Regions from separate parts of the Mycobacterium sp. URHB0021 genome, predicted to be linked through region 1. Evidence: predicted binding sites of a transcription regulator. Region 1 holds the regulator's gene; the other holds the start of a gene.
The links. The regulator LexA, encoded in region 1, represses DNA repair genes until DNA is damaged. The targets are predictions, from matches to a motif close to CGAACANNTGTTCG.
Positions count from the first base shown of each region.

Region 2: the regulator LexA is predicted to act here: its motif matches at 2,483-2,496, upstream of ACVWWN_RS34600 (error-prone DNA polymerase).

Region 1 is NZ_JBSRZT010000002.1:5,145,014-5,154,619, forward strand. Features, by position in the region: gene ACVWWN_RS27705 (proteasome assembly chaperone family protein) at 1-496, shown strand, start outside; gene ACVWWN_RS27710 (alpha/beta fold hydrolase) at 546-1,568, shown strand; gene ACVWWN_RS27715 (PhzF family phenazine biosynthesis protein) at 1,603-2,289, shown strand; gene nrdR (transcriptional regulator NrdR) at 2,300-2,764, opposite strand; gene ACVWWN_RS27725 (LysM peptidoglycan-binding domain-containing protein) at 2,927-3,376, opposite strand; gene lexA (transcriptional repressor LexA) at 3,608-4,303, shown strand; gene ACVWWN_RS27735 (LGFP repeat-containing protein) at 4,334-6,442, opposite strand; gene ACVWWN_RS27740 (acyl-CoA dehydrogenase family protein) at 6,564-7,724, opposite strand; gene ACVWWN_RS27745 (molybdopterin-dependent oxidoreductase) at 7,831-9,606, shown strand, end outside.
Region 2 is NZ_JBSRZT010000002.1:6,598,254-6,607,859, reverse strand. Features, by position in the region: gene ACVWWN_RS34615 (APC family permease) at 1-802, shown strand, start outside; gene ACVWWN_RS34610 (SDR family NAD(P)-dependent oxidoreductase) at 804-1,568, opposite strand; gene ACVWWN_RS34605 (DUF899 domain-containing protein) at 1,618-2,322, opposite strand; gene ACVWWN_RS34600 (error-prone DNA polymerase) at 2,510-5,803, shown strand; gene ACVWWN_RS34595 (cellulase family glycosylhydrolase) at 5,800-8,037, opposite strand; partial or broken gene ACVWWN_RS34590 (TIGR03667 family PPOX class F420-dependent oxidoreductase) at 8,807-9,211, opposite strand; gene ACVWWN_RS34585 (nitroreductase family protein) at 9,235-9,606, shown strand, end outside.

The DNA of each region.
Region 1 (9,606 bases):
GCCGATCACCATGACTGCGCACGCCAACGACAAGGAGCTGATCAGCGAACACACGCCGTGGGTGGGTGAGGTCCAGGTGCCCGGCAGCGTGTCGAACCTCATCGAGTTCCGGATGGCTCAGCACGGCCACGAGGTGGTCGGATACACCGTCCACGTGCCGCACTACCTGGCTCAAACCGACTATCCCGCCGCCGCCGAGGCACTGCTGGCCGAGGTCGCCAGAAGCGGTTCGCTGCAAATCCCGCTGGCCGCCTTGTCGGAGGCCGGCGCCGAGGTGCACCAGAAGATCAACGAGCAGGTCGAGGCAAGCCCCGAAGTCGCTCAAGTGGTGACGGCGCTCGAGCATCAGTACGATGCGTTCGTTGCCGCTCAGGAGAACCGGTCCTTGCTGGCGCATGACGAAGAGCTACCCAGCGGGGATGAACTCGGTGCCGAGTTCGAGCGGTTCCTCGCACAACAGGCCGGCGACAAGTTCAAAGAAGATCCTGACAACTAACCGCAGCCTCACCGGCCCGATAACGAAGTTGGCAGAATGACCCGGCCCAATGTCTAAGCGCAAGCCGAACCTGCGCACCGTGCGCGAACTCACGCCATCGCTGCAGTTTCGCACCATCCACGGGTACCAGCGGGCCTTCCGGGTGGCCGGTTCGGGCCCGGCGATCCTGCTGATCCACGGCATCGGTGACAACTCCACCACGTGGAGCACCGTGCAATCCAAGCTGGCGCAGCGGTTTACCGTGATCGCGCCCGATCTGCTGGGTCACGGCAAATCCGACAAGCCGCGCGCCGACTATTCGGTGGCGGCGTATGCGAACGGCATGCGGGACCTGCTGTCCGTACTGGACATCGACAAGGTGACGGTGGTCGGCCATTCGCTGGGCGGCGGCGTCGCAATGCAATTCGCGTACCAGTTCCCGCAATTGGTGGACCGGCTGATTCTGGTGGGCGCCGGCGGTGTGACCAAGGATGTCAACGTCGCCCTGCGCATCGCGTCGCTGCCGATGGGGAGCGAGGCGCTTGCCTTCCTGCGTCTGCCGCTTGTGCTTCCCGCACTTCAGGTGCTGGGTCGCATCGGCGGAGCGGTATTCGGGTCAACGGGGCTCGGCCGCGACCTGCCCGATGTGCTGCGCATCCTGGCCGACCTTCCGGAACCGACGGCATCGTCGGCATTCGCGCGCACACTGCGCGCCGTCGTCGACTGGCGCGGTCAGGTGGTCACCATGCTGGATCGATGTTATTTGACGCAATCCGTTCCTGTTCAGCTCATTTGGGGCTCCCATGATTCGGTCATCCCGGTCAGCCATGCCCGGATGGCACACGCCGCGATGCCCGGCTCGCAGCTGGAGATCTTCGACGGCTCCGGGCATTTCCCCTTCCATGATGATCCCGACCGCTTCGTCGAGGTCGTCGAGCAGTTCATCGATTCCACCGAACCCGCCCTCTACGACCAGGAATACCTGCGCGGCCTGCTCCGCGACGGCATCAGCGAGGGTGCCATATCGGGGCCCGTCGGCACCCGCGTCGCGGTGCTCGACGCGATGGGCGCCGACGAGCGCAGCGCCACCTAGTCGGCGCCTCCCGAACACCACGTAGCATCGGCGCATGGCCATCGACGTGACAGTGCTGCGCGTATTCACCGCCCCCGACGGCAAGTTCGGCAATCCCCTGGGCGTGGTGGATGCCAGCACGGTGGGGCCCGGCGACCACCAGCGCATCGCCACCCAATTGGGTTACAGCGAAACGGTATTCATCGATCTACCGAAAACCGGAACCAGTACCGCCCACGCCCGCATCTATACCCCTGCTACCGAATTGCCCTTTGCCGGGCATCCAACCGTGGGCGCATCGTGGTGGCTGCGGGACCGGGGCACTCCCGTTCATACTTTGCAGGTGCCGGCCGGTGTCGTCCAGATCGCCTACGACGACGAACTGACGTCCGTGAGTGCACGTTCGGAATGGGCGCCGGAGTTCGCGATCCACGAGCTCGAGTCGACCGAGGAACTGTTGGCCGCCGACCCGGCCGACTATCCGGACGACGTGAACCACTACCTGTGGACCTGGACCGACCGCGAGCAAGGAGCGCTGCGCTCCAGAATGTTCGCCACCGATCTCGGTGTGGTCGAGGACGAGGCCACGGGCGCCGCGGCGGTGCGTATCACCGACTACCTCAGCCGCGACCTGACGATCGTGCAGGGCAAGGGTTCGCTGATCCAGACGAGGTGGAGCCCCGAAGGCTGGGTTCGCATTTCGGGCCGAGTGGTCGACGACGGCATCAAGCAGATCGATTGACGATCGTCGGTCAGCCCGTGGCGGGCACCTCTCGGTGCGCACGCAGGGCTTCGATCTCCCGCTCGAAGTCTTCGGCCGACGAGAACGACCGGTAGACCGATGCGAAGCGCAGGTAGGCCACCTCGTCGAGCTCGCGAAGCGGCCCCAGGATCGCCAAACCGACTTCATGGCTGGGCACCTCGGGCGAACCGGCGGCCCGCACGGCGTCCTCTACCTGTTGGGCCAACAGGTTCAGCGCATCATCGTCGACCTGTCGCCCCTGGCAGGCCCGGCGCACGCCCTTGACGACCTTCTCTCGGCTGAACGGCTCGGTCACGCCGCTGCGCTTGACCACCGCCAGTACCGCCGTCTCCACCGTGGTGAACCGCCTGCCGCATTCGGGACACGATCTGCGTCGCCGGATGGCCTGACCCTCGTCTGTTTCGCGCGAATCAACCACGCGGGAATCGGGATGACGGCAGAACGGACAGTGCATCACCGCTCCCTCGCCGCGCCGACAATCACGTACCTCGAACCTCTCCGAGCCTACCTGCGCGGCCCCCGCGTGGCCCGGCGCTGGGGAAATCGGCGCGCGGACGGCGCGAGTGCTCATCGGGGCTATTGTGCAAGAACGCCTTTCACCACTCATCGCGCGGCGTCAGCCGACGGGCGCGATGAGCGTCTGGCCGGCGTCGAGCGCCACGGAGTCGAGCTGGTTCAGCTCGCGGATGCGCTCGACCACCTGACCGACAGGGGCGTCGGGCGCGACGCGATGTGCCACGTGCTGCAGCGTCTCACCGGTCTGAACTTGGATCACCGCCAGCCGGTTCGGCACCTCGGCGGTGCTCCCCACGACGCCGCCGAGCTGGGCTACCAGCCCCAACCACACCGTGATCCCCGCGGCGACCAACGCGAGCACCACGGTGGTGAGCGGCGTGATGGGCCGTCTGCGGTGCGACGCCCGCGACATCATCACACCGGTGCCGCGGTAGCGTACCGGCGCCCCGCCGGGCCGGCCCGAGCGCGGCCGCCGTCGCACGTCAGCAGGCCGGGGTCCCGGCCTGACCATCGGCTCCGCCGGGATTTCCCGGGTGTCGAGGATCGTCATCTGCCCGCCTTTCGCTCCGTGATAGCTCCACCATCATTCGCAACTGTGTTCGAACATACTCGCTCATGTGTTCGAGTTATAGAACGTGTGATCGAACTGTTGCGAAACGATAGATCGCCCCTCCGACAACTCGGGCGCGCGCCGGGTCCGTCGCCGGAACCCGGCGCCGATATCCGACACGCCTCGAACACATGTTTGATTATTGAAGCGGGCCCGACTACATTCGGCGCCATGAGCGACGACACGGACAGTGCTGGCAGCACAGGCGGACGCCGAAGTCTCGACACAGGTCTGACCGAGCGTCAGCGCACCATTCTGGATGTCATCCGCGCCTCGGTGACCAGCCGGGGCTATCCACCCAGCATCAGGGAGATCGGCGACGCCGTCGGCCTCACCTCGACATCGTCGGTCGCGCACCAGCTCCGCACACTGGAGCGAAAAGGCTATCTGCGGCGCGATCCCAACCGCCCGCGGGCCGTTGACGTGCGGGGCGCCGACGACGTGGTGACCCCCATCGTCGCCACCGACGTGGCCGGATCCGACACGCTACCCGAACCGACCTTCGTGCCGGTGTTGGGTCGCATTGCGGCGGGTGGGCCGATACTCGCGGAGGAGGCCGTCGAGGACGTCTTTCCGCTGCCGAAGGAGCTGGTCGGCGAGGGATCGTTGTTCCTGCTCAAAGTGGTCGGCGACTCGATGGTCGACGCGGCCATCTGCAACGGGGACTGGGTCGTGGTACGTCAGCAGAACGTGGCCGACAACGGCGACATTGTCGCAGCGATGATCGACGGAGAGGCCACGGTCAAGACATTCAAGCGGACTCGTGGTCAGGTGTGGCTGATGCCGCACAATCCAGCGTTCGAGCCCATCCCGGGTAACGACGCGGCGGTGCTCGGCAAGGTCGTCACCGTCATCCGCAAGATCTAGTCACCGCTGACCTGATCGCCCCGAACAAACCTAATCGCCCCGAACGAAGCCGTTCGTGATCGCGAACTCCTCGCTGGCGAACCAGATCTCGGCGCGCGCGTCGTCGTAGAGCGCGCTGCCGGGCGCCCAGTACAGCCCCGATTTCGTGTCGGCCTTGATGGGATATCCGTCCGGCGCCTGGTTGGGGTCGTCGAGGGGCAGGCGAAGCGCGGTCTGGGCGGGTTCGGGTTCGTCGATCACAATGCGGGCGTGACGGCCGGTGTCGGTCAACGGGTCCCGCTCCGGTCGTGGGCTCGCTCCAAGGCTGATACTCCGGATCGCCTCCGCGATGTCCGTTTCATTTGTCCCGTCCGCAGTATCGAACTCGCTTCTCACGGCCGCGGTATCGAATTCGCTCTCCTCGTCCGCGCTCTGGACGTCCGCGGTCTCGACGTCCGCGCTCTGGACGTCCGCGGCGTCGACGTCCGCGGTCTCGACGTCCGCGCTCTGGACATCCGCGGCGTCGACGTCCGAGGCATCCTTCTCGATCCGCGTTGGCGCGGTATCGACCTTGTCGGGGTCTTCTTCCTCCTCCGTCACCGCACTCTGCGTGGTGTCGGATTCCCCGGTTGCGGTGTCATGGGTGGTGCCCCACGTGCTCACCGGCGACAACGATCCCAGACCTTGTTGGGCGTATCGGTCGCCGAACATCTGGCCGGTCCGATCGTCACGTTCCTCGTTCCCGGGCGCGCCCACCTGGGCGGCGTCGAATGGCTGCGAGTCATCGCGGACCGCTTGCGAATCGCCGGCGCGGCGACGGCGGCGGTGCACCGCGGCCAAGGCCACGAGTCCGACGAGAAGCAGAATCGGCACGATGGCGAGCAACCACCACCAGGTCCAATGAGACGAGTTGTTGCCGTTGTCATTTGCGGCCTGTGCGCCGTTCGTCGCCTTGGGCAGGTCTTGTCCGGGCACGTCCAGCCCGGCCAGTCCGGAGGCCAGGTTGGCGGGTTCCGTGCTGAACTTCTTCGTCGAAGCGTCCCACGAGACCGCACCACCGGCGAACCGCTGGGTGATGACTTCGCCGTTCTCGGTTTGATCGGCCATCGGCACACCGAGGTCACCCGTGGCGCCACCCAGTTTCTGCCAGGCGGCGTTCATGGCCCCACGGACGATGACTGCGCCATAGTCCGGAGTCCAGAAGATCAAGGGCTGGTCCTTGGCCGCGAAGGTGCTGACCCGACTGTTCGGCGCACCGCCGTCCGCCTCGTTGCCGGTGGGGAAGCCCAGGTCGCCTTCCGGGCCCCCGACGCTGTCGTACTTGGCCAGTACCTGCCCGGTCACGACATTGGCGCCGGTCGCCGGACTGTAGAAGATCTTGCCGCCGGCGAAGTTCTGCCCGAATCCGTCGGCCCCGATCTTGTACACCGCGCCGTCCGGTGCGCCCAGCGGGCCGAGCGGTCCGCCGGCCGCACGCCGCGCGGCATTGATGGCAGAGGTCGGGTCTTCCGGAATCGTGAGGTCGGTCAGCTGGCCGCCGAGGTCGGGCGGAACAGTGGTGAACGTCTTCTTTTTCGTGTCATAGGACAACTCGCCACCGGTGAAAGCCTGGCTTACGACGTCGCCGTCATAGGTTTCATCCTCGGCCGGCACGCCGAGTGTGCCGGCGGATCCACCCAGCTTGTCCCAGGCGGCGTTGATGGCACCCCGCACCACGCGGGCTCCGGTGGCCGGGGTCCAGAAGATCACCGGGTTGTCGGCTGCGCTGAACGTGGTGTTGCGGCTGTCGGGGGCCCGCCCCGCACCCTCGTCGATGGTGGGAAAGCCCAGGTCACTGTCGGCGGGCCCGCCCAGCGAATCGAACTTGTCGAGGATCGCGCCGGTCATGATGTGGGCACCGGTCGCCGGGGTGAAGTAAATCTTGCCGCCCGCGAAGTTCTGCCCGAATCCCGGACCGACGGCGTAGACGTCGCCGTCCCTCGGCCCGAGCGGACCGGTGTCACCACCGCCGGCGTCGTAGGCGGCGCTGATCGCGTCGTTGGCGTCGGACTCCGGGGTCGCCGCAGCGACGGGTGACAGCAGCAGTGCCGCCGCGGCCGCCAGTACCCCGATGGCCACGCGACCGAAAACCGTGCTGCGCACGGTCCACTGCCCGCTCATTCGTCCTCCCCGCGTCGGCACAAAATTCCTTGAAAAGTATCGCGCCCGTCAACTGTGCGTCAGCAGACGTCGATAACCAAGGACCATGGCCGTGCCACACAGAGAAAATACCTGGCGGCCCCTAGACACCCATGCTGCGGCCGATGATTTCCTTCATGATCTCGGTCGTGCCGCCGTAGATGGTCTGCACGCGAGAATCGAGATAGGCCCGCGCGACCGGATATTCACGCATGTAACCGTAACCGCCGTGCAGCTGTAGGCAGCGGTCGATCAGAGCGACCTGCTTTTCGGTCGAATACCACTTCGCCATCGCGGCCTGCTCGGCCGTCAGCTTCTCCTCGAGGTGCAATTTGAGGAACTCGTCGACCATGATGCGCACCACGGTGGCCTCGGTCGCGAGTTCGGCCAACAGGAACCGGCTGTTCTGCTGACTGCCGATGGGACGGCCAAATGCCTTGCGTTCCTTCGTGTATTGCAGAGTGGACTTGAGCACCGCCTCCATCGCCGCGGCCGCCATCACGGCGATCCCGATGCGCTCCTGCGGCAGGTTCTGCATCAGGTAGACGAAGCCCTGGCCCTCTTCGCCGAGGAGGTTGTCGGCGGGCACCTTCACGTCGGTGAACGACAATTCGGCGGTGTCCTGCGCATCGAGGCCGATCTTGTCGAGTTTGCGGCCGCGCTCGAAGCCCTCCATGCCACGCTCGACGACCAGCAGTGAAAAGCCCAGTGCGCCCTTGTCCGGGTCGGTTCGGGCGACCACGATCACCAGATCGGCGTTGATACCGTTGGTGATGAACGTCTTCGCGCCGTTGAGGATGTAGTAGTCACCGTCCTTGACGGCCCGGGTCTTGATGCCCTGCAGGTCACTGCCCGTTCCGGGCTCGGTCATGGCGATCGCTGTGATGATTTCTCCGGTGCAGAACTGCGGAAGCCACCGCTGCTTCTGCTCGTCGGTGGCCAACCGCAGCAGATACGGGGCGACCACGTCGTTGTGCAGGCCGAAGCCGATGCCGCTGTAGCGCCCGGCGGTGGTCTCCTCGGTGACGATCACGTTGTAGCGGAAGTCGGGATTGCCACCGCCGCCGTACTCCTCCGGCACGGCCATGCCCAAGAAGCCCTGCTTGCCCGCCTCCAACCAGACGCCGCGGTCGACGATCTTCTCCTCTTCCCACTGGTCGTGGTACGGCGCCACGTGCCGATCCAGGAATGCGCGATAGGACTCGCGGAACAGATTGTGCTCGGGCTCGAACAGGGTGCGGTCGTACTTGACGACATCGCCCATTGGGCTGACCTCCGTGACTGGTACGGGCTGTTACCGACAAAATACCCCATCCAACCGGATGGTTGGTTGACCGAAGGCGGTGTCTCCGGGCCCTTAGACTCGGGCCATGGCCTCGGCTCCGATCAGCCTCACGCACTGGGGCGCGTTCAGCGCGGGCATGGAGGCCGGTGACATCGCCTCGGTCGAGCCCCTCGAGGGTGATGTCGACCCGTCGCCGCTGCTGGGAAATCTGGTGGGTTCGCTCCGGAACTCCGCGCGTGTCGCGGGCCCTGCGGTCCGGCGGGGCTGGCTGCATGACGGTCCGGGACCCAGCGCAAGACGGGGCGCCGACGAATTCGTCGCGGTGTCGTGGGACGAACTCACCGAGCTGCTGGCCGACGAGCTCCGGCGGGTCATCGACGTCCACGGCAACGAGGCGATCTACGGCGGCTCGTACGGCTGGGCCAGCGCCGGCCGCTTCCACCACGCCCAGAGCCAGATTCACCGCTTCCTCAAACTGCTTGGCGGATACACCTTTTCCCGCCACTCCTACAGCCTCGGCGCGACCGGTGTGATCATGCCGCGAGTGGTCGGCACGCATGATGACCTGTTCAAGCGATCCACCCAGTGGGAGGTCATCGTCGAGCACACCGATCTGCTGGTGTGTTTCGGCGGGATGGCCATGAAGAACACCGGGACGAATCACGGCGGCACCACCGCGCATCCGGCTCGCGATGCCTTGCGCCGGTTCCGCGCCCGCGGCGGCCGGGTCGTGTCGTTCTCCCCGTTGCGTGACGACGCGGATGGTGACAGCGATTGGCACGCACCGGTACCCGGCACCGACGTGGCGATCATGCTCGCGCTCGCGCATGTACTGGCCACCGAATCGCTGGCCGACCGCGAGTTCCTCCGCACCTACTGCACGGGTTACGAGCGGTTCGAGCGCTATCTGCTCGGTACCGACGACGGCGTGCCCAAATCGCCGCAGTGGGCCTCGGCGATCTGCGGGCTGGCGGCCGACGATCTCACCGCGCTGGCCCGGCGGATGGCGGCCGGGCGCACCATCGTCACGGTCAGCTGGTCGCTGCAGCGGACCAGGCACGGCGAGCAGGCCCCCTGGATGGGGCTCACGCTGGCGGCGATGCTGGGTCAGATCGGCCTTCCCGGAGGTGGTTTCGGACATGGCTACGGCTCGATGAACGAACCGGGGCTGCCGCCGCTGCGCTGTTCGTTGCCGTCGCTGCCGCAGGGGCTCAACCCCGTCCGGACGTTCATCCCCGTCGCAGCGGTCAGCCACATGCTGCTGCACCCCGGTCAGCCATTCGACTTCAACGGCCGGCAGTTGACGTATCCCGAGATCAAATTGGTCTACTGGGCCGGCGGGAATCCGTTTCACCACCACCAGAACATCGCGCGGCTGCGCCGGGCCCTGGGGCGGGTGGACACCGTCGTCGTTCACGACCCGTACTGGACGGCGATGGCCAAGCACGCCGACATCGTGGTGCCGTCGACGACGGCGTTCGAGCGCGACGACTTCTCCGGCTCCCGCAACGACCCGCTTCTGGTGGCCATGCCGCAACTGGCCGAACCGTATGCGCAGTCCCGCGATGATTACGCAACGTTCACCGCCGTAGCGGGGCGGTTGGGGTTCGCCGAGAAATTCACCGAGGGCCGCACCGCCCGACAGTGGCTGACCCATATGTACGACAAGTGGGCCGCGGGACTGGATTTCACGGTACCGACCTTCGACGAATTCTGGCAACGGGGCAGGCTGCAGCTACCCACCGAGACGGGCCTGACATTGCTCGGCGACTTCCGCGCTGACCCCAAGACCCATCGGCTGGGCACACCGAGCGGTCTCATCGAGATCTTCTCGCGGGAGATCGACGGGTTCCGGTACGAC
Region 2 (9,606 bases), 1.5 Mb from region 1:
ACTCGGCGAGGAATCCAAGGACCCGACGAAGGTGCCCGGTCGCGCCGGACTGCTGTGTGTGATGTCCATCCTGCTCACCTATCTGCTGGTGGCCGTCGCGGTGATGATGTACGCCGGCGTCGGGGACGCCGATCTCGGCTTGGGCAACGAGGAGAACGCGGACAACGTCTTCGGCGCCATGGCAGATCCGGTGTTGGGCACATGGGCTGGACCGTTGCTATTCCTGGCGGTGTTGGCGTCCTCGGTGGCCAGCCTGCAGACCACCTTCCTGCCGGCCGCCCGCGCCATGCTGGCCATGGGTGCCTACGGCGCGTTTCCCGAGAAGTTCGCAAAAGTCAGCCCGCGTTACCTGGTGCCCACGTATTCCACCATCGTCGCGGGCGTGGTCACCGGGGTCTTCTACACGGTGGTGAGCCTGCTGTCGGAGAAGGTACTTTTGGATACCATTGCCGCGCTTGGCATCATGATCTGCTGGTACTACGGCATCACGGCCTTCGCCTGTGTCTGGTTCTTCCGCCGGGAGCTGTTCAGCAGCGTTCACAACGTGGTGTTCAAGTTCCTGTTCCCGTTGCTCGGCGGCATCATGCTGGCACTCGTCTTCGTGATCTCGGTGAGCGAGAGCATGAACCCCGAAAATGCCAGCGGCGGATCAATCTTCGGGATCGGCCTGGTGTTCTACATGGGCTTCGGCATCCTGCTGCTGGGCGCGACACTGATGGTGATCTGGCGCGTCCGCAGTCCGGGTTTCTTCGAGGGCAGGACGCTCGCCCGCACCAGATCGGACCAGGCGCCGGTCGGATAGCTCACCAGGTTTGTTCGGCCGCCCTGACCAGCATTTCGTTGACGGCGACGCGCCGGTCCCGGGTGACCATGTACACCACGGCGTCGGCGATGTCGCTGGGTTCGAGTTTCACCATGCCCGCGGTCCGCTCGTCGAGGGCGGCGCGGTCCTGGGCGGGCAATGCGGTGGTGATCTCCGTTTGGACCGTGCCGGGTTCCACCAGGCCGACCCGGACGCGCTGGCCGAGCAGTTCCTGGCGAACCGACTCGGAGAACGCACCGATGCCGAATTTCGTCAGGGCGTACACCGCGTTTCCGGGTCGCGCGACCCGGCCGGCTGTCGAGCTGATGTTCACGATGTCGGCCACCCGACGGGGTGAATCGCTGGCCGCCTTGATGAGGTGCGGCAGCGACGCCCGGGTGACATAGAGCAGTCCCTGGACATTGACCGACACCATGGCATCCCAGTCCGCCGGATCGGCTTCGGCAGCCGGCCCGATCCGCATCAGCCCGGCGTTGTTGACCACGGTGTCGAGCCGGCCCAGTTCGGCGACCACGCGCTGGACGGCATCGTCGGCCTGTGCGCGGTCGGCGACATCGGCGTCGACAGCAAGGGCGGCGCCGCCCGAGGCTTCGATGCGGCCCGTGAGCTGGTCGAGTCGGTCGCGGCGGCGGGCCACCAGCGCGACGGTCGCGCCCTGGTCGGCGAGCGCGAGCGCGGTTGCCTCGCCGATCCCGCTGCTGGCACCCGTGACGAGGGCGACTGTTCCGTCGAGTTTTCGGTTCATGCTCACATCTTGCGCACTGAAGCTGAGCGAACAGTCGTTCGACTCGGAGCTACCGCTGTCCGTCGGGGCCGTAGATCCGGGCGATGTCGGGGGAGTCGAGCCAGTTCGAGTAGGTCGGCGACTTCGGCCAACCGTCGGGCGAGTCCTGCCACTCCTCCTGGCGGCCCCATGGCAGGGTGTCGATCAGTCCGAAGCTGTGGCTGAGCTGTTCGGTTCCGCGGCCGTCGGTGTGCCAGGTGCGATATACGGTGTCGCCGGAACGCAGGAACACGTTGACGGCGAAGCCTGCGCCGGGCGGGGCGCCGACGTCGGCGGCGAAGGAACTCTCCGACGACGAGTACCAGGCCATCTTGTTGCCGACCTTGGTCTTGTAGGCCAGTGCTTCGTCGATCGGCCCGTTCGTGACGATGACGAATCGGGCGTCGTAGTTGTCGAGAAATTCGAGTCGGGTGAATTGGCTCGTGAACCCGGTGCAGCCGCCGCACTGCCATTCGGCGTCGTCGAACCACATGTGGTTGTAGACGATGAGCTGTGCGCGGCCGTCGAACACGTCGGCCAGCGGGACGGGTCCGTTCGCACCGATCAGCGTGTAGTCCGGCATCTCGACCATCGGCAGCCTGCGCCGCTGCGCGGCGATGGCGTCGAGTTCACGGGTGGCGGCCTTCTCCCGCGTGCGCAGGTCGTCGAGAGCCTGCTGCCAGGTCTGCTGGTCGACGACCGGAGGTAGGGCGGTGGCAGTCTTCTGCTCGGTCACGGTGCCTCCTGGGGCTCGGACGGATAACTATTTGCAGTGTTGACCGGAGACGGGCGCCGAACTCATCGCGGTCCGGGAAGGCGGCGTGCAAGCGGCCCGCATCTCGTTGCCGTATTACTGAGTCGATTCGCCCGCCCTGCGTAGTGGGCGAATAGCGCATAGAACGTATGTTCGATACACTGCGGGAGTGGGCTGGCACACCGGGCCGCCGAGCTGGACGGAAATGGAGCGGGTGCTCAATGGCAAACCGCGCCGCGCAGGGTGGCCAATTGACGAGCAGATCGGCGACGGTGGCGACAGTCCGGCCTGGTCGCGCAAGCGCGCAAGCTACCAGCCGCTGGACGTCGACCGTCCATCTTCGTCGGTCCCGTACGCCGAGTTGCACGCCCATTCGGCATACAGCTTCCTCGACGGAGCCAGCACCCCGGAAGAGCTCGTCGAAGAGGCCGCCAGGCTAGATCTGCGGGCCATCGCGCTGACCGATCACGACGGCCTCTACGGGGTGGTGCGGTTCGCCGAGGCCGCCAAGGAACTGGGTGTGCAGACGGTGTTCGGCGCCGAACTGTCGCTGAGTAATGTCGCCCGCACCGAGGAGCCCGATCCACCGGGACCGCATCTGCTGGTGCTGGCGCGGGGGCCGGAGGGATACCGGCGGCTGTCGCGTCAGATCGCGGGGGCTCACCTGGCCGGTGGAGAGAAAGGCAAGCCCCGCTACGACTATGACGCGCTCACCGAGGCGGCGGGCGGCCATTGGCACATCCTGACTGGATGCCGTAAAGGACATGTCCGGCAGGCACTTTCGACGGGTGGTCCCGATGCGGCCGCGGCGGCGCTGGCCGACCTGGTCGATCGGTTCGGCCGCGACCGCGTCACCATCGAACTGACCCACCACGGCCATCCTCTCGACGACGAACGCAACGTGGTGCTGGCCGAGTTGGCGCCACGCTTCGGCATCGGTCTCGTCGCCACCACCGCCGCACACTTCGCCGAGCCGTCCCGGGGCAGGCTGGCCATGGCCATGGGGGCGATCCGTGCCCGCAACTCGGTTGACGAAGCGGCGGGTTTCCTTGCGCCACTGGGAGGCTCCCACCTGAGGTCGGGGGAGGAGATGGCCCGGGTCTTCGCCCATTGTCCCGAGGTGGTGACGGCCGCAGCCGACCTCGCAGAGCAGTGCGCGTTCGGGCTGGCGCTGATCGCCCCGCAGTTACCACCGTTCGATGTGCCGGCCGGGCATACCGAGGACAGCTGGCTGCGGCACCTGGTCATGGCGGGAGCGCGGCACCGGTACGGATCGCCCGCGCGCGCACCGCGCGCCTACGGGCAGATCGAACACGAGTTGAAAATCATTGAACAGCTGACATTCCCGGGCTACTTCCTGGTGGTCCACGACATCACCCGGTTCTGCCGGGAGAACGGCATCCTGGCCCAGGGCAGGGGATCGGCGGCCAACTCGGCGGTCTGCTATGCGCTCGGAGTCACCAACGTCGATCCGATAGCCAACGAGTTGCTGTTCGAGCGGTTCCTGTCGCCTGCGCGGGACGGGCCGCCGGACATCGACATCGACATCGAGTCCGACCTCCGGGAAAACGCCATCCAGTACGTCTACAACCGCTACGGCCGTGACTATGCCGCCCAGGTCGCCAACGTCATCACCTTCCGCGGCCGCAGTGCGGTGCGGGACATGGCCCGCGCGCTGGGCTTCTCCCAGGGACAGCAGGACGCGTGGAGCAAGCAGATCGGCCAATGGGGGAACCTGGCGGAATCGCCGCACGTCGAGGACATCCCGGAACAGGTGATCGATCTGGCGATGCAGATCTCGAACCTGCCGCGGCACATGGGTATCCACTCCGGCGGCATGGTGATCTGCGACCGCCCGATCGCCGACGTGTGCCCGGTGGAGTGGGCGCGGATGGAGAACCGCAGCGTACTGCAGTGGGACAAAGACGACTGCGCCGCGATCGGTTTGGTGAAGTTCGATCTGCTGGGTCTGGGCATGCTCTCGGCGCTGCACTACGCCATCGATCTACTGGCCGAGCACAAGGGAATCGAGGTGGACCTGGCCAAACTGGACCTGAGCGAGCAGGCGGTGTACGAGATGCTGCAGCGCGCCGACTCCGTTGGTGTGTTCCAGGTGGAGTCCCGCGCACAGATGGCCACCCTGCCTCGGCTGAAGCCGCGGGTGTTCTACGACTTGGTGGTCGAGGTCGCGTTGATCCGCCCCGGCCCGATTCAGGGCGGTTCGGTGCATCCCTACATCAAGCGTCGTAACGGAGAGGAGCGTGTCACCTACGACCACCCGTCGATGGAGCCCGCGCTGCGAAAGACACTGGGGGTGCCACTGTTTCAGGAGCAGCTCATGCAACTGGCGGTCGACTGCGCCGGCTTTTCGGCCGCTGAAGCCGATCAGCTGCGCCGGGCGATGGGATCCAAACGCTCGACGGAGCGGATGCGGCGGCTGCGGGGCCGGTTCTACGACGGTATGCGCAACCGGCACGGAATCACCGGTGAGGTCGCTGACCGAATCTACGAGAAGCTGGAAGCCTTCGCCAATTTCGGTTTCCCGGAGAGCCATTCGCTGTCGTTCGCCTCACTGGTGTTCTATTCGTCCTGGTTCAAGCTGCACCATCCTGCGGCATTCTGCGCGGCGCTGCTGCGGGCACAGCCGATGGGTTTCTACTCCCCGCAGTCGCTGGTGGCCGATGCGCGCAGGCACGGGGTGACCGTGCACGGGCCCGACGTCAACGCCAGCCTGGCGCACGCGACGCTGGAGAACGAAGGCCTCGAAGTACGGCTGGGCTTGGGCAGTGTTCGCCATATCGGCGACGATCTCGCCGAGCGGATGGTCGCCGAACGCAATGCCGACGGGCCGTTCGCTTCTCTGCTGGACCTGACGGGGCGGTTGCAGCTCTCCATACCGCAGACGGAGGCGCTGGCCACCGCCGGTGCGCTGAGTTGCTTCGGCGTCACCCGGCGAGAAGGGTTGTGGGCCGCCGGCGCGGCGGCCACCCAGCGCCCGGACCGGTTGCCGGGAGTCGGGTCGTCGTCGCATGTTCCGTCGCTGCCCGGCATGAGTGAGCTCGAGCTGGCCGCCGCCGACGTGTGGGCAACCGGTGTTTCGCCGGACAGCTATCCCACGCAGTTTCTGCGTGAGGATCTGAACGCCCTTGGCGTGGTTCCCGCCGCCCAGCTGTTGACGGTGCCCGACGGCACCCGGGTACTGGTGGCCGGCGCGGTGACGCACCGGCAACGGCCGGCGACCGCTCAGGGGGTGACGTTCATCAACCTCGAGGATGAGACCGGGATGGTGAACGTGCTGTGCTCCCAGGGCATCTGGGCACGCCACCGCAAACTTGCCCAGACCGCGTCAGCGCTGCTGGTCAGGGGACAGGTGCAGAACGCCAGCGGGGCGGTGACAGTGGTCGCCGACCGCATGGGAAAACTTCCCATGGCGGTCGGCTCCCGCAGCCGCGACTTCCGCTAGCTGGCGCTGCCCGATCCCTCACCGCCGGTGGCTGATTCACCAGCGCCTGATTCACCCGCACCGGAGCCTGATCCGCCGGACGCCGCTGCACCGTGCTCTGAACCTGAGCCGCCAGTTCCCGAGCCCCCTGCCGTGCCGGTGTCGGTGGACGTGGAGGTCGTGCTGCCGGTTGTGGTGCCGGTGGTGGTGCTGCCAGTGGTGGAGCCGCTGGATCCGCCGGAGTCATCGGGGCCGACCTCTCCCGGGCGCGCGACCAGCCCGGTCCGAACCGGCTCTCGCGACTCTGCGCCCGTGGCCTGGACCGCCAGAGTCGTCGAGCCCGATTCGACGGTGACCGTTGACCCATTGACAGCACCCGAATCATCGTTGCCCTTGATGGCGTCCTTGTCGGTGTCGTTGTCGGTGTCATTGCCCGTCGATTCGATCTGCGGATCTGCCTCGGTCGAACCAGCCGGCGTCCCCTCGGCGCCGGATGCATTCGTCCCATTCGACTCTTCGGTCTCCGAGCCCTGGACGTCTGCGGCACCCACGACGTCGTTCTCGACCGGGCCACTCTCCTCGGCGTTGACTTCATTGACCTGGTCCACCGAGTTGATCTCTGTGACTTTACCTTTCGCTTCCAGATCGTCGATGGTTGATGATCTCATGTCTTCCGTTCCCGACGTGTCCTCGCCGAGAGAGGCGCCGGCAGACGACACTGCGGCGAAGCTGGCCGCCTGAACTACTTGGGCCTGTTGCTGGGACAGGCTCATCGGGTTGATAATTCCGACGATCGTTTTGACAAGCGCCTCCGCTACGGCACCGAACGCGGCTTGTATCGAGCCGAACACGCTTTGGAAAGCCTGCGCGAACCCGTTGAGCATCTGCTGCAAGGCGGCTATGAGTTGTGCGATCGGGTTTCCCGCCGCCGAGGCCAACGGGTTCTGTGCACCCGGATTCTGCGCGCCGGGGTTCAGAATTGGCGGCAGCTCACCGTTCCCGTACTGCGCGATGAAGTCCCTGATGATGTCCACCGCCGACTTCATCACCCACCCCTGCGCCACCGAATCCCAGACCTGCGCCGCTCCCTTTTCCACCCATTGCGCCGTCGCCACATCCCATCGGTACAGCCCGTAGGAGCCGTCCTCGGTGCCGGCACCGAGGACGCGGTCGCGTGTGGTGAAGATGAATGAGGGTCCGGCGAAGTCTCCCAGGCTGGGATACAAATTCTGAAGGTTCGCCCACGTCCGCAAGAAATCGTCGATGAACTTTGCTTGTTTCTGGTCGCTGACCGCATTGGGACCGCCGGTCGGCAGGCCGTATTCCGTCGCCCAGATCCGCAGGGCGGCGTCCCCCTTGTTGATCATCATCTGGCGCATCTGGATCAGCTGGTCGATCGGCTCGTAGGGGTAACCATTGTTGATACCCGCAGAGAACTGTGTCGTGAAGTGATAGGGATGGAACGACAGGGCGTCGAAGTATCCCTTGGCCCCGTTTTGATACATCTTGTCGAGGAAGGTCACCGGGCTCATGAAGGCGCTGCCGTAGTCAATGACGGAGGTGAACACACCGGCGACGACCATCGGATCATTGGGGTTGACAACGCCATTCACGTCGTTGGCCGTTTTGATCGCGTTGTAGGCAAGCTTCAGCATCTGGGTGTAGGACGCCGGGTCGACTGCCGGATTCCAATACAGAGCCGAGTTCGGCTCATTCCAGATCTCGTACGCCGAGATGTTGCTGCCATAGCGTTTGGCCACCTCACCGGCGAAGTTGGCGAATGACTGTGGATCCGGCGCGGCGGTGAAGGGGAGGCCGCCGCTGGGTTGGCTACCCCAGGTCAGAGGTGTCGAGTTAATCGCTCCGAGCACCGACATGCCACGGTCGGTGGCCTGCTGGACGATGAAGTCCACCTTGGACCAGTCGCGATAGGCACCATTGGGAGCGTTCGGCGCAACCGGCTGGACGGCGGCCCACGGGACGATCACGCGGACAGTGTTGACGCCAAGGGACTGCATCTGGTCGAACGTCGCGACGATGTCGGTGGTCGACATGTTGAAGAGCTCGGAGTCGGCTATGCCGATCGTCGAAGACGATTGATCGATAGCTACAACGGGCGTGTAATCGAGGCTGATCGCCATCGGCTTGGTGGAGAGCAAATCACTCATCGCGATCAGCATGATGGCGAGCGGCACCATCGCGATGACGGTCGCGATCGCGATGCGGCGTAGGCGGCGGGCGGATCGTTGCCTCATAGTTCGCTCCCCTTCGGTCCTGGATTGGTGCGCCACCAGCAGTGTGTCGGGAGTCAAATTAACCCACGCGGCAGTTAAGTTTTGCCCGAATGCCTAAATAGGTTTTGCTCGCCACCATTATTACCGCCCGGTACCCAGGTGTCTATTACATTCCGACACCGGGTGCCATCCCAAATTGGTCCCGTGTGTGTAGTTCTAGCAACGTATCTGTGGAGATATATTGCATTCGCCACGTCTGCCGATGGAAGGTTGTCGCAGCAGTTCACACGCCATGATGGGAGCTGTGAGCGATGATGACAAATTGACTACTGGACGGCAGTTGACAAATCTGGTGAATAATGGCGGCCATCCGTTTACGAACCGATAACGACTAAACTCATCCGTGTAACTTGCTGAGCTAATCAGTGCGCTGGGCCGAGATCGGAAGCTAGCTGTGGCGAAATTCGATCTTGAATGGCGTTCGCGGCAATCGAGGAGGGTGCCGATCGGAGGGGCGGTCGGGGCCGTTACGCGCACATGTAGTGACGTTTGCTCACGGGTTTGAGGATCATGAGAGGTGCGCCAGGCCATCGTGGGCTGGCTGGAGACCGCATCACGACGGGGACTGACGGGCAAAACGACACCCGAACCTTCGCCGGGGCGCCGCGATCCCAAGTCGTATTAGCTGAGCGGTGGTCCGCCAGCGGTCGGATGTCGTCCAGCGCCGCCGACCCGGCCAAATATGTTGCGTCGTGCAGCAATAACGCGGCAGCGGGCGGATCGAGGATGGTTAACCTTCGGCGGGTGTCGTCCACACCTTGTCGATGGTGATCTTGAGCCGTGTGTTGTAGTCGGCCATCGCCTCTGCCAACCCCGAACTGCTCCGCGTCGGCGGAGTACTTGTCCCAGTAGGCCTTGTCCTCCCGCGGGTCCACCTCGGCCGCGTCCACAGCGGCGGGGCCGCCGACGATGATGATTCCCGCGCCGTTTCCGTCGGAATCGAGGTTCAGACTTACCCGTGGGTGAGCCTGACCTTCGCCGTGCCCGACATCGAGTACACGATCACATCTGTACCGTCGAAGTAGAACCACACCAGCCGCGGAACGGGCTGGCCCGACTTTGCGACCGTCGTCAGCCATCCGTGGTGGTCAGACCGGAGCCTTTCAGAAACCTCTCGGGTGAAAACGACTGCCATGGAACAAATGTAGTCTCGGAGCAATGACCTTGAACCTGTCCGTCGACGAACTCCTGTCCACCACGCGCTCGGTGCGCAAGCGGCTTGACTTCGAGCGGCCGGTATCACGCGAGGTGATCATGGAATGCCTCGAACTGGCGCTGCAAGCGCCCACGGGTTCGAACGCACAGGGCTGGCAGTGGGTGTTCGTGGAGGATCCGCAGAAGAAGAAGGCGCTTGCCGATATCTATCGCGCGAACGCGACGCCCTATCTCGATCGACCCAAGCCCCAACGCGGAGACGTCCGCGACCAACAGATCGGCGCAGTGGTGAGTTCGGCCAAGTACCTCAACGAGCACTTCGAGGAAGCGCCGGTGCTGTTGATTCCCTGTCTGGAGGGGCGACCCGACGGTGCG